Regions from separate parts of the Rhodococcus sp. BP-349 genome, predicted to be linked through region 1. Evidence: predicted binding sites of a transcription regulator. Region 1 holds the regulator's gene; each other region holds the start of a gene.
The links. The regulator LexA, encoded in region 1, represses DNA repair genes until DNA is damaged. The targets are predictions, from matches to a motif close to CGAACANNTGTTCG.

Region 1 (3,276 bases):
CACCATGCCGAGTGGGAGACGCAGAACATCGTCGACCGCGGCGTGTGGGTCGAGGCCGGCAAGCAGGGCTTCCTGGGCATGGCAGTGCCGGAGGAGTTCGGCGGCGGCGGAGTCAAGGACTTCCGCTACAACGCCATCGTCACCGAGGAGACCACGGCCGGCGGGTACAGCGGCATCGGGTTCACGCTGCACAACGATGTCGTCGCTCCGTACCTGATCGAGCTGACCAACGACGAGCAGAAGCAGCGCTGGCTGCCCGGCTTCTGCTCCGGCGAGCTGATCACCGCGATCGCGATGACCGAACCCGGTACGGGCAGCGACCTGCAGGGCATCAAGACCAAGGCCGTCCGGGACGGTGACGACTGGGTGCTCAACGGCTCCAAGACGTTCATCACCAACGGCATCAACGCCGACATCATCATCGTGGTGGCGTGCACCGATCCGGAGAAGGGCGCGCAGGGCTTCAGCCTGTTCGTCGTCGAGCGCGACATGCCCGGATTCGAGCGCGGCCGCAACCTCGACAAGATCGGTATGAAGGCGCAGGACACCGCGGAGCTCAGCTTCACCGACGTTCGCATTCCCGCCGCCAACATGCTCGGCGAGGAGGGCATGGGCTTCATCTACCTGATGCAGAACCTGCCGCAGGAGCGTCTGTCGATCGCCGTCGTCGCGGCCGCCGCGATGGAGTCGGCGCTGGCGATGACCATTCAGTACTGCAAGGACCGCAAGGCCTTCGGTAAGCCGATCGGCAAGTTCCAGAACACACGCTTCGTGCTCGCCGAGTGCGCGACCGAGACGACTGCCGTCCGCATCATGGTGGACAAGTACATCGAGCAGCTCAACGCGAACGAGCTGTCGGTGCAGGAAGCCGCCATGGCCAAGTGGTGGACCACCGAGAACCAGGTCAAGCTCATCGACCGGTGCCTGCAGCTGCACGGTGGCTACGGCTACATGAAGGAGTACCCGATCGCCAAGGCGTACATGGACTCTCGCGTGCAGACCATCTACGGCGGTACGACGGAGATCATGAAGGAGATCATCGGCCGCGGGCTGGATCTGTAACCACACCGAACACGACGAAGCCGGCGCTGGATGTCCAGCGCCGGCTTTCGTCTGTCGTGGATCAGAGCTTGCGCATCACCGTGACGACCTTGCCCAGGACCACGGCGTCGTTACCGGGAATGGGTTCGAACAGGTCGTTGTGGGGGAGCAGCCACACGTCGCCACCGGTGCGCTTGAACGTCTTGACCGTGGCTTCGCCGTCGATCATGGCGGCAACGATGTCGCCGTTGTCCGCAACGTTCTGCTGGCGGACCACGACCCAGTCTCCGTCGCAGATCGCGGCGTCGATCATCGACTCACCGACGACGCGGAGAAGGAACAGCGAGCCGGACCCGACGAGCTCGCGCGGAAGCGGGAACACGTCCTCGACGGCCTGCTCCGCGAGGATGGGACCACCCGCGGCGATGCGCCCCAGGACGGGGACGAAAGTCGGCGCGGGCAGGCGATCGTCGTCCGACGACGGTGCGTCCGCGCTGTCGAGGTGATTCGTGGTATCCGCGGCGACGAGGTCGTCCTGCGCGACGGCGGAGACCTCTTCGGGGCGCCCGTTCTCGCCCGGCAGACGTACGTCGACGGCGCGGGGACGGTTGGGGTCGCGGCGCAGGAATCCCTTGCGCTCGAGGGTGCGCAGCTGGTGCGCGACCGACGAGGTGGACGTCAACCCGACGGCGTCACCGATCTCCCGGATGCTCGGGGGATAGCCGCGCTCGACCACCGACGCACGGATCACCTCGAGCACTCGCCGCTGACGTTCGGTGAGACCGGACTCGGTGTCGGCGGTCGTGGCCGAGCCGGTCGCTGACGCGCGCCCGCCGACCGTGCCGGATGAGCTGTCGTCCTTCATCGAGATACCTCCATCGGTAGCAGTGGACGTGGGGCAGGTGGTGCTGGTGTCACGTCCGTTGTGCGTGTGTCGAACCTAAACCGAAACGGGACTCGGATCAAACACCTGTTCGAAGCGTGTCGCGTGTTCGATGCACTTTGTCGGACCGGACTGCTATACATCGAACATGCGTTCATTCGAACGCGTGGGCGAATGTGTTGTTCGAACACCTCGGTGCATCGGCGACGCGGACGGCCACCGGCTATCCACGAGGAGTGGTTGCAATGACTCGAAGTGACCTGCTGACTGTCGGCACCGCACGTTCCATCGACATGCACGCACCCGGCCGCACACGCTGGACCTGCGACGACGATTCCTACTGGGGTGTGACCGACCGCGCGGCCGGGTCCACGATGACCGACCTCCGCGAGCGCACGACGGTCCGTCGCAGCCCCGCTCCGCGTGATTCCCGCCGGCCCGACGGCGGCGCCGTCGACTACCGTCGCCGCTCGAACGGTGTCTCGCAGGTCGAACACCGCACTCGTCGTGGACACGGATTCGCGACGTCCGTCGCTGTGGCGCTGATCACAGCTGTGTCCGCTCTGGGGCTGGTGGGACTGGCGAACATGCGCTCCGCCGCCGTTCCGGCACAGCCGTCCGTCTCGCAGCAGGCGGAGATGGGCGTCGTCGCCGGACGCTGACACCGACCGGGCACGTCCCCGGGGCCGACGGAGCCCGCCCCGGTACGCTGGACACACCGAGAGCCGCCGTGGCGCTCGGGAATTGCCCGAGCCATCGAGGGGTCTCTGTCCGATGCACTGCCCGTTCTGCCGCCACCCCGACTCACGCGTCGTCGATTCGCGGGAAGCGGAAGAGGGCCAGGCGATCCGGCGACGGCGTTCCTGCCCCGAGTGCGGTCGACGGTTCACCACGGTGGAGACAGCGGTGCTGTCCGTCGTGAAGCGCAGTGGTGTCAGTGAGCCCTTCAGCCGCGAGAAGGTGGTCAAGGGAGTCCGCCGGGCCTGCCAGGGCCGCCAGGTCGACAACGACGCGCTCGTTCTGCTCGCCCAGCAGGTCGAGGACACGGTACGGGCTTCCGGGTCGGCCGAGATTCCCAGCAACGAGGTCGGACTCGCCATCCTCGGGCCACTGCGCGATCTCGACGAGGTGGCCTATCTCCGGTTCGCCTCCGTCTATCGTTCGTTCAGCAGTGCGGACGACTTCGAACGCGAGATCGAGGACCTTCGTCGCCATCGTGCCGAGCACGATGACACCCCCGCCGAGGACGCGGAGCCCGCTGCTCAGCGGTGAGTCACCGTCGCACTGTGCGTCGGACGTCGTCGATCGCCTTGCGCACCCGCTTCTCGCTCACGGGGTACAGCGTTCCGAGG
Region 2 (3,276 bases), on a different contig from region 1:
CGGCCGTGGACCGAAGGCTCCGCGAGTCGCGACGAACGCGATCATGGCGGGCGAGGCCTGCACGGCGAACGCGTCGACATCGAGATCGGCGACCGATGCGCGGGAGAGTACGAGCTGGTCGCGGTTCTGCAGCGCAGACAGCGACGCACTCGCACCGCTGCGCTCCTCGTGCGGCGCCGCCACCACGACGTCGTGACCGGCCTCGAGGGCGACTCGAGTGAGCACGGCGATCCCGTGGCTGTCGATTCCGTCGTCGTTCGTGATGAGCACGCGCACGTGTGCCTCCTGCGAGTGGGTGCAGCCGGTCAGGACGAGAAGGGGCGTACCTCGACCGTGGACATGATGGTCTCGACGAGCCCCAGCTGTCCTGTACCCAGTCCGCGGCGGGTCACGTTGGCGGTGCCGGCGGCGCCGCCGAGGGCGAGTGCCTCCTCGATGGACATGCCGCGGGCGAGTCCGGTGGCGATGCCGGCGCTCATGGAGTCGCCCGCACCATGGTGGTCCGTCTGCTCCAGGTCGGGAGTGACCACCTCGAGCACCGTGCCGTCGACGAGGGCGAGCGCCGGGTCCGCCGCGCGGGAGAGAACTACGATGTCGGCACCCTCGTCGTGCAGGGAGCGCATCGCCTCGATGAGAGCGTCCGGGTCCTCCGACTCCGCGCGCCCGTCCTCGATGAGGTCCTCGTGGCTCATCTTGAGCACGGTGAGACCGCCCTGCAGAGCCGCCGTCGCGGTCGGTCCGGACAAATCTGCGACGACGGGCTTCGACAGCGATCGCAGATCTGTCGTGAGCCGTCGATAGAAGTCTGCGGGCACCACCGACTCGGTGTGCGGGCCCCCCAGCAGCACGATGTCGGACGAGGCTCCGGATTCGAGGGTGATCCCGTAGAGATCGTCGAGCGCGTGCCTGGCCAGGTGCGGGGGATCGATCGTCGCCACCTCGGTGCGGTCGCCGTCGCGCCGGTCGTGGATATAGGACCCGGACTCGTGGCCGATGTCCACGGCACGCACGGTGATGCCCTCGCGGTGGATCAGATCGCGCAGCACGCCCCCGCTCTCGCCGCCGAATGCACCGGTCAGCGTCACGTCCATGCCGAGGTTGGTGGCCATGCGGGCGATCCAGTGGCCCTGGCCGCCGGCGTGCACGTGAAGTTCGGTGTCGCCGTTCGGCGCTGCGTCCAGGGTGATGGTGAGCAGCGGGGACGGCGCGAAGACGGTGGCGGTGGGCGCGTGTTCGGCAGTCGACATCGCCGTGATGTGCCCGTTTCGTCCGTTCCTCAAACGGACTTGCCGTCGGGGGCGGGTGGTGATCCAATGGGAACATACGTTCGAACACAAGTTCTCCAGCAAGCGGACGAGGGTGCGTGATGGGATGGAACGACGGACCGCCCACGTGGACCGAGATGGAGCGGTTGCTCTCGGGCAAGCCTCGTGTCATCGATCCGCTCGCGATGGGCGACGGCGGTGACAGTCCGGCGTGGTCGCGCAAGCGGGATCCCTACGAGGGTGCGGTGGTGCGGCCGCGTGACACCGTTCCCTACGCGGAACTGCACGCCCACTCGTCCTTCAGCTTTCTCGACGGAGCCTCCCAGCCGGAGGAGATGGTCGAGGAGGCCGTACGGCTGGGTCTGGACGCCATCGCGCTGACCGATCACGACGGCATGTACGGCGTCGTGCGCTTCGCCGAAGCGGCGCGCGAGCTGGACATGAAGACGGTCTTCGGCTCCGAACTCTCCCTGGGGGAGACGGGTATGCCGACCGAATCACGCACCGGCGCAGCCGATCCGGACGGCACTCATCTGCTGGTACTCGCTCGTGGGCAGGAAGGCTACCGACGTCTCTCCCGGGAGATCGCCACCGCCCATCTCGCCGGGGGTGAGAAGGGGCGTCCGCGCTACGACATCGATGCGCTGGCCGACGCAGCGGGTGGGCACTGGCAGATCCTGACGGGGTGCAGGAAGGGCAGTGTGCGGCGTGCGCTGACCGAGAGCGGGCCGGCGGCGGCAGAGCAGGCACTACGGGAACTCGTCGACAGGTTCGGTCGGGACCGGGTCACGGTGGAGCTGACCCGTCAGGGAATCGCGGAGGACGACGACCGCAACGACGTCCTCGCGGACATCGCCGCGCGTCTCTCGCTCCCGGTCATCGCCACCACGTCGGCGCACTTCGCGCGGCCCGGCCGTCGGCGACTGGCCATGGCGATGGCGGCGGTGCGCTCGCGCCGCAGCCTCGACGACGCGTCGGGCTGGCTTCCGCCTCTCGGTGGGACGCACCTGCGCTCCGGCGCAGAAATGGCGCAGTTGTTCTCCGCCTATCCCACCGCCGTGTCCCACGCCGCGGCGCTGGGGGAGGAGTGCGCGTTCGACCTGCACCTCATCGCGCCGCAGCTGCCGCCGTTCGACGTGCCGGAGGGCCACACCGAGATCACGTGGCTCCACGAGTTGACGATGCGCGGGGCCGAGCGACGCTACGGTCGACGCGAGGACGAACCTGCGGCCTACGCCCAGATCGACCGCGAACTCGCCGTCATCACCGAACTCGACTTCCCCGGCTACTTCCTCGTGGTCCACGACATCGTCGACTTCTGCAAGCGGGCCGACATCCTGTGTCAGGGGCGAGGATCCGCGGCGAACTCTGCTGTCTGCTATGCCATCGGCATCACCAACGTCGACCCCGTGCGTAACGGGTTGCTGTTCGAACGGTTCCTCTCCGTCGAGCGCGACGGCCCACCCGACATCGACGTGGACATCGAATCCGACCGTCGGGAAGAGGCCATCCAGCACGTCTACGCCAAGTACGGGCGCGGGTACGCGGCGCAGGTGGCCAACGTGATCACCTATCGCGGCAAGTCCTCCGTGCGGGACATGGCCCGAGCGCTGGGTGCATCGCAAGGGCAGCAGGACGCGTGGAGTAAGCAGATCACCCGCTGGTCCGGCGTGCCGGGCCGCGACCTGTCTGCCGAGGCCCGCGAGACCACGATCCCGCTGCCGGTGCTGGAGCTGGCCGCGCAGATCGAGAACTTCCCGCGGCATCTCGGCATCCACTCCGGCGGCATGGTGATCTGCGATCGGCCGATCGCCGACGTGTGCCCCGTCGAGTGGGCGCGCATGGAGAACCGCACCGTGCTGCAGTGGGACAAGGATGACTGTGCCGCAGTGGGTCTGGTGAAGTTCGACATGCTCGGTCTCGGCATGCTCTCGGCGCTGCACTACATGATCGACCTGGTGAAGGAGCACAAGGGACTGCACGTCGACCTCGCCGAACTCGATCTCGGCGA
Region 3 (3,276 bases), 310 kb from region 1:
GTGCACCAGCAGTTGCAGTCCGCGGGTGGACGCCTCGACGCTGGGCGCACCGCGATACTGCGGCAGCGACGACGTCGACGCGCGGACCACCATGCCGATTCCCGGACCCACGTCGATCTGTCGCCGCCAGGACTCCGTCGTCGCCGTGTCGAAGCCGCCGGCGTCGAGCAGGTCGAGTGTGGTCAGAATGTGGCACCCGGCGATGACCGTGCGGGCTCGCACTTCCTCGCCACTCGCGGTGCGCACGGACCATCCGTCCCCGACTCGCGTCACCGACACGACGGCGTCGCCCAGGGACACCGTGCCCCCGTCGGACTCGATCTTCGTCTGCAGCGCGACGCTGAGCGCGCCGCTGCCACCGACGGCGCGACCGGGCGGGGTCGTGTGCATCAAAGCGTTGAAGGCCACCATCGGTGCCGTACCGGGCTCGGACATCGGGGGACCGGACTGGGCGCCGAACCACGCGAGAGCCGCCTTGAGGCGCTCGCTGTCGAACCACCGGTTCAGCAGGGAGTCTCCCGACGCGAGAAACTCGCGGGACAGTGCCGCGGCGCCGTCGCTCGCGTCCATGCCCCAGAAGGAGGACAGCAGAGCCCGGCCGGTGGGCGGGCTCCCGAACGACTTCATGACTCGGGCGCTGCGGGGCCCCCAGAGCGCGACGAACGCGCGGTACGCGTCCGCGTCCTCGAGACCGCACGCCGCCTCGATCGAGGCGCAGGTGGCATCGAGATCGACGGAGAACACGATGCCCGGCTCGTCGGTGCCGGGCGGCGGCGGCGCGAACGCCCATGGATCGCAGTCGAGGTAACGCAGGCCGTGATCGGCGAGGCGCAACTCCTCGATGATGCCGGTCTGCCGGATCATGATGTGTGCGGACGAGCCGCGATCCACCTTGTGGCCGGGGAAACGCTCGACGGTGGAGGCTGCGCCTCCGACGACGGTGTCTCGTTCGAGGACGCGGACGGACCATCCGGCATCGGTCAGGTAGGCGGCGGAGACGAGTGCGTTGTGACCCGATCCGACGACGGCGGCATCGATCACGTGGTCGGCCCCTCTTCTGTGGTGGTGTCGAGACCGAGTCCGGTCTCGGGTGTCAGGGGTAATTCGCGGCCGAGCACCGCGAAGGGTCGGGCGTCCCCGGCGAAGTGGAACCGGCGGACGACGTCCTGGAACCCCGTCCGCCGGTAGAGACGCCATGCCCGATTGTCCTCGCCGGTGACCTCGGGGGTGGAGAGCAGCACCGAGCTCTCCCGGCGGCCCGCCATGAGGGCGAGCAGGAGTCGTTCCCCGAGACGGTGGCCCTGAGCCTCGGGGGAGACGTGCAACTCGGTCAACTCGACGTAGTTCGACAGCACTCGCTCGGCGTTCTCGGCGGACCACCCCGCCCGTCGCATCCCGTCGCGGACCTGCTGATGCCACCACTGATGCGGCGCTCCACGGTAGCAGTAGGCGATCGCCACCAGGTGATCGTCGTGTGAGACTCCTCCCACCGCGCCCCACCCCGGCCGCAGGATGTGCTCTGCCCACATCGGCGCCCGATGCAACTCGGTACCGCGCGGGTAGCCCATCGCGGCGACGTAGACGGACAGGGCCTCGGTCAACCGTCGGCGCATGTCCTGCGGGGTGAGCTCGATCAGACGAATGCCGTCGTCGGAGGCGCGGCCTTCGGCGTCGTGAACGGTACTCACCTCGATCCCTCGCATCGTGTCGGACGTCCGCGCTACAGTGAAGTCATCGAACAGGCGTTCGAACGAATCGACCTCGGGTCGAACGACCCGCGATCGGGTCGGTCGCGCGGGGCGGTCCGAGAGAACGTGTCCGACCTCCATGCTTACATCGCGTTCGACCGGCCCGCTCAGGGAGTAACCGACAGGTCGTGAGTGTTGAGAAGGACGTAGGGATGCCGATCGGTTCACGTGTCGGAGAGGGAGGTAGCGCAATGGCTCGGAGCACGGGTGGTCACACTGCGGCACGCCGCAGCTCTGCAGGCCGCACGGAGGGTGGTGGCTCGACGACGGACGGCACGGTGGTCTCGTTCGACGCCTCCGCAGCGCCGTCGCGCACCCACGCACGCGCTCGGATGCTGTTGCGCCGCGCGGACGCCATTCTCGGTGACGCGGCCGGCGCTCCGTCGGCGGCAGACATGTTCCTCGAGTCCTACGTCGCCGCGTTGCGCGGTGCCGGCGCGTTGCTCGATGCGGTCGATCCGGTGCCCAAGCGTGGGGCGTCCCGCAGTGCCTGGGTGCGCATGCGGACGGCTGCGCCGGAGTTCACGGAGTGGGCGTCGTACTTCGCCGCGTATTCCACGCTGCGTGCGTCCATCGAGGCGGGCTCGGCCGATCGGCTCGACGCGGCCGAGGCGGACGAGTTCTTCTCGCAGGTGGGACGCTTTCTGCACCGCGTCGAGGACCGTGTGACCTCGCGGTCCGAGGCGGTTGCGGTGCCCGCGTAATCCTGGTCGCCACCACGGAGCGACTTTTTCTCGCATACTGGTGGTGCAGGTAGGTGGCTCGCTGCCGATTCTGCTCGTATCATCGACAACAGGTAGCCGGACCGATCGGCTACCTCTCACTTCTGGCCAAGAAGTGAGAGCCACCATCCAGTGCCGGGGGAGGTACCGTGCCACTCTCCGAGCACGAGCAGCGCATGCTCGACCAGATCGAGAGCGCTCTCTATGCCGAGGACCCCAAGTTCGCGTCGACCGTGCGCGGCGGACGGATTCGAGCCGCATCCACGCGGCGTCGTTTCCAGGCCGTCGCTCTGTTCGTGATCGGCCTCATTCTGCTCATTGCAGGCGTGGCCCTCCCGTTCAAGCCCGGTGGATTCCCGATCATCAGTCTCGTCGGCTTCGTGTTCATGTTCGGCTCCGGCGTGCTGCTCTTGCTGCGCAAGCCCACCGCGCCGCAGTCCGAGCAGTCCGAGGGCGACAACCCGCCGGCACCGGGAAGCGGCCCGCGCCGTTCCGGTTCCGCACCGCGCCGAGGTCCTCGCAAGGGGTTCTCCTCGCGGATGGAGGATCGTTTCAAGCGGCGGTTCGACCAGGAATGAAGGAGACCGGAGCGGTCACATCGATCGCTCCGATTCTCGCGTGAGGGGCAGCGCGCCTCTCACACCGATGCTGTGACACATCAGCGCGGCACCCGTCACGGGTGCCGCGCTGATGCCGTTCAGGGCCCCGTGGGTGTCGATCCCCCCACCCCGCCCCACCGAGGGTGGTCTCGGCCCCCGGATCCCCACCACGCCCCACCCGGCACCCCTGGCGACTCTGCCGCGCGC

Region 2: the regulator LexA is predicted to act here: its motif matches at 1,317-1,330, upstream of HQ325_RS08840 (error-prone DNA polymerase).
Region 3: the regulator LexA is predicted to act here: its motif matches at 1,736-1,749, upstream of HQ325_RS18870 (SAV_6107 family HEPN domain-containing protein).

Annotation. Positions count from the first base shown of each region.
Region 1 is NZ_JABUDR010000003.1:835,856-839,131, forward strand. Features, by position in the region: gene HQ325_RS20300 (acyl-CoA dehydrogenase family protein) at 1-1,062, shown strand, start outside; gene lexA (transcriptional repressor LexA) at 1,124-1,906, opposite strand; gene HQ325_RS20310 (hypothetical protein) at 2,170-2,586, shown strand; gene nrdR (transcriptional regulator NrdR) at 2,699-3,196, shown strand; gene hrpA (ATP-dependent RNA helicase HrpA) at 3,198-3,276, opposite strand, start outside.
Region 2 is NZ_JABUDR010000001.1:1,848,856-1,852,131, forward strand. Features, by position in the region: gene surE (5'/3'-nucleotidase SurE) at 1-276, opposite strand, end outside; gene HQ325_RS08835 (1-phosphofructokinase family hexose kinase) at 306-1,247, opposite strand; gene HQ325_RS08840 (error-prone DNA polymerase) at 1,367-3,276, shown strand, end outside.
Region 3 is NZ_JABUDR010000003.1:528,438-531,713, forward strand. Features, by position in the region: gene HQ325_RS18860 (NAD(P)/FAD-dependent oxidoreductase) at 1-1,041, opposite strand, end outside; gene HQ325_RS18865 (N-acetyltransferase) at 1,038-1,613, opposite strand; gene HQ325_RS18870 (SAV_6107 family HEPN domain-containing protein) at 1,940-2,452, shown strand; gene HQ325_RS18875 (DUF3040 domain-containing protein) at 2,620-3,048, shown strand.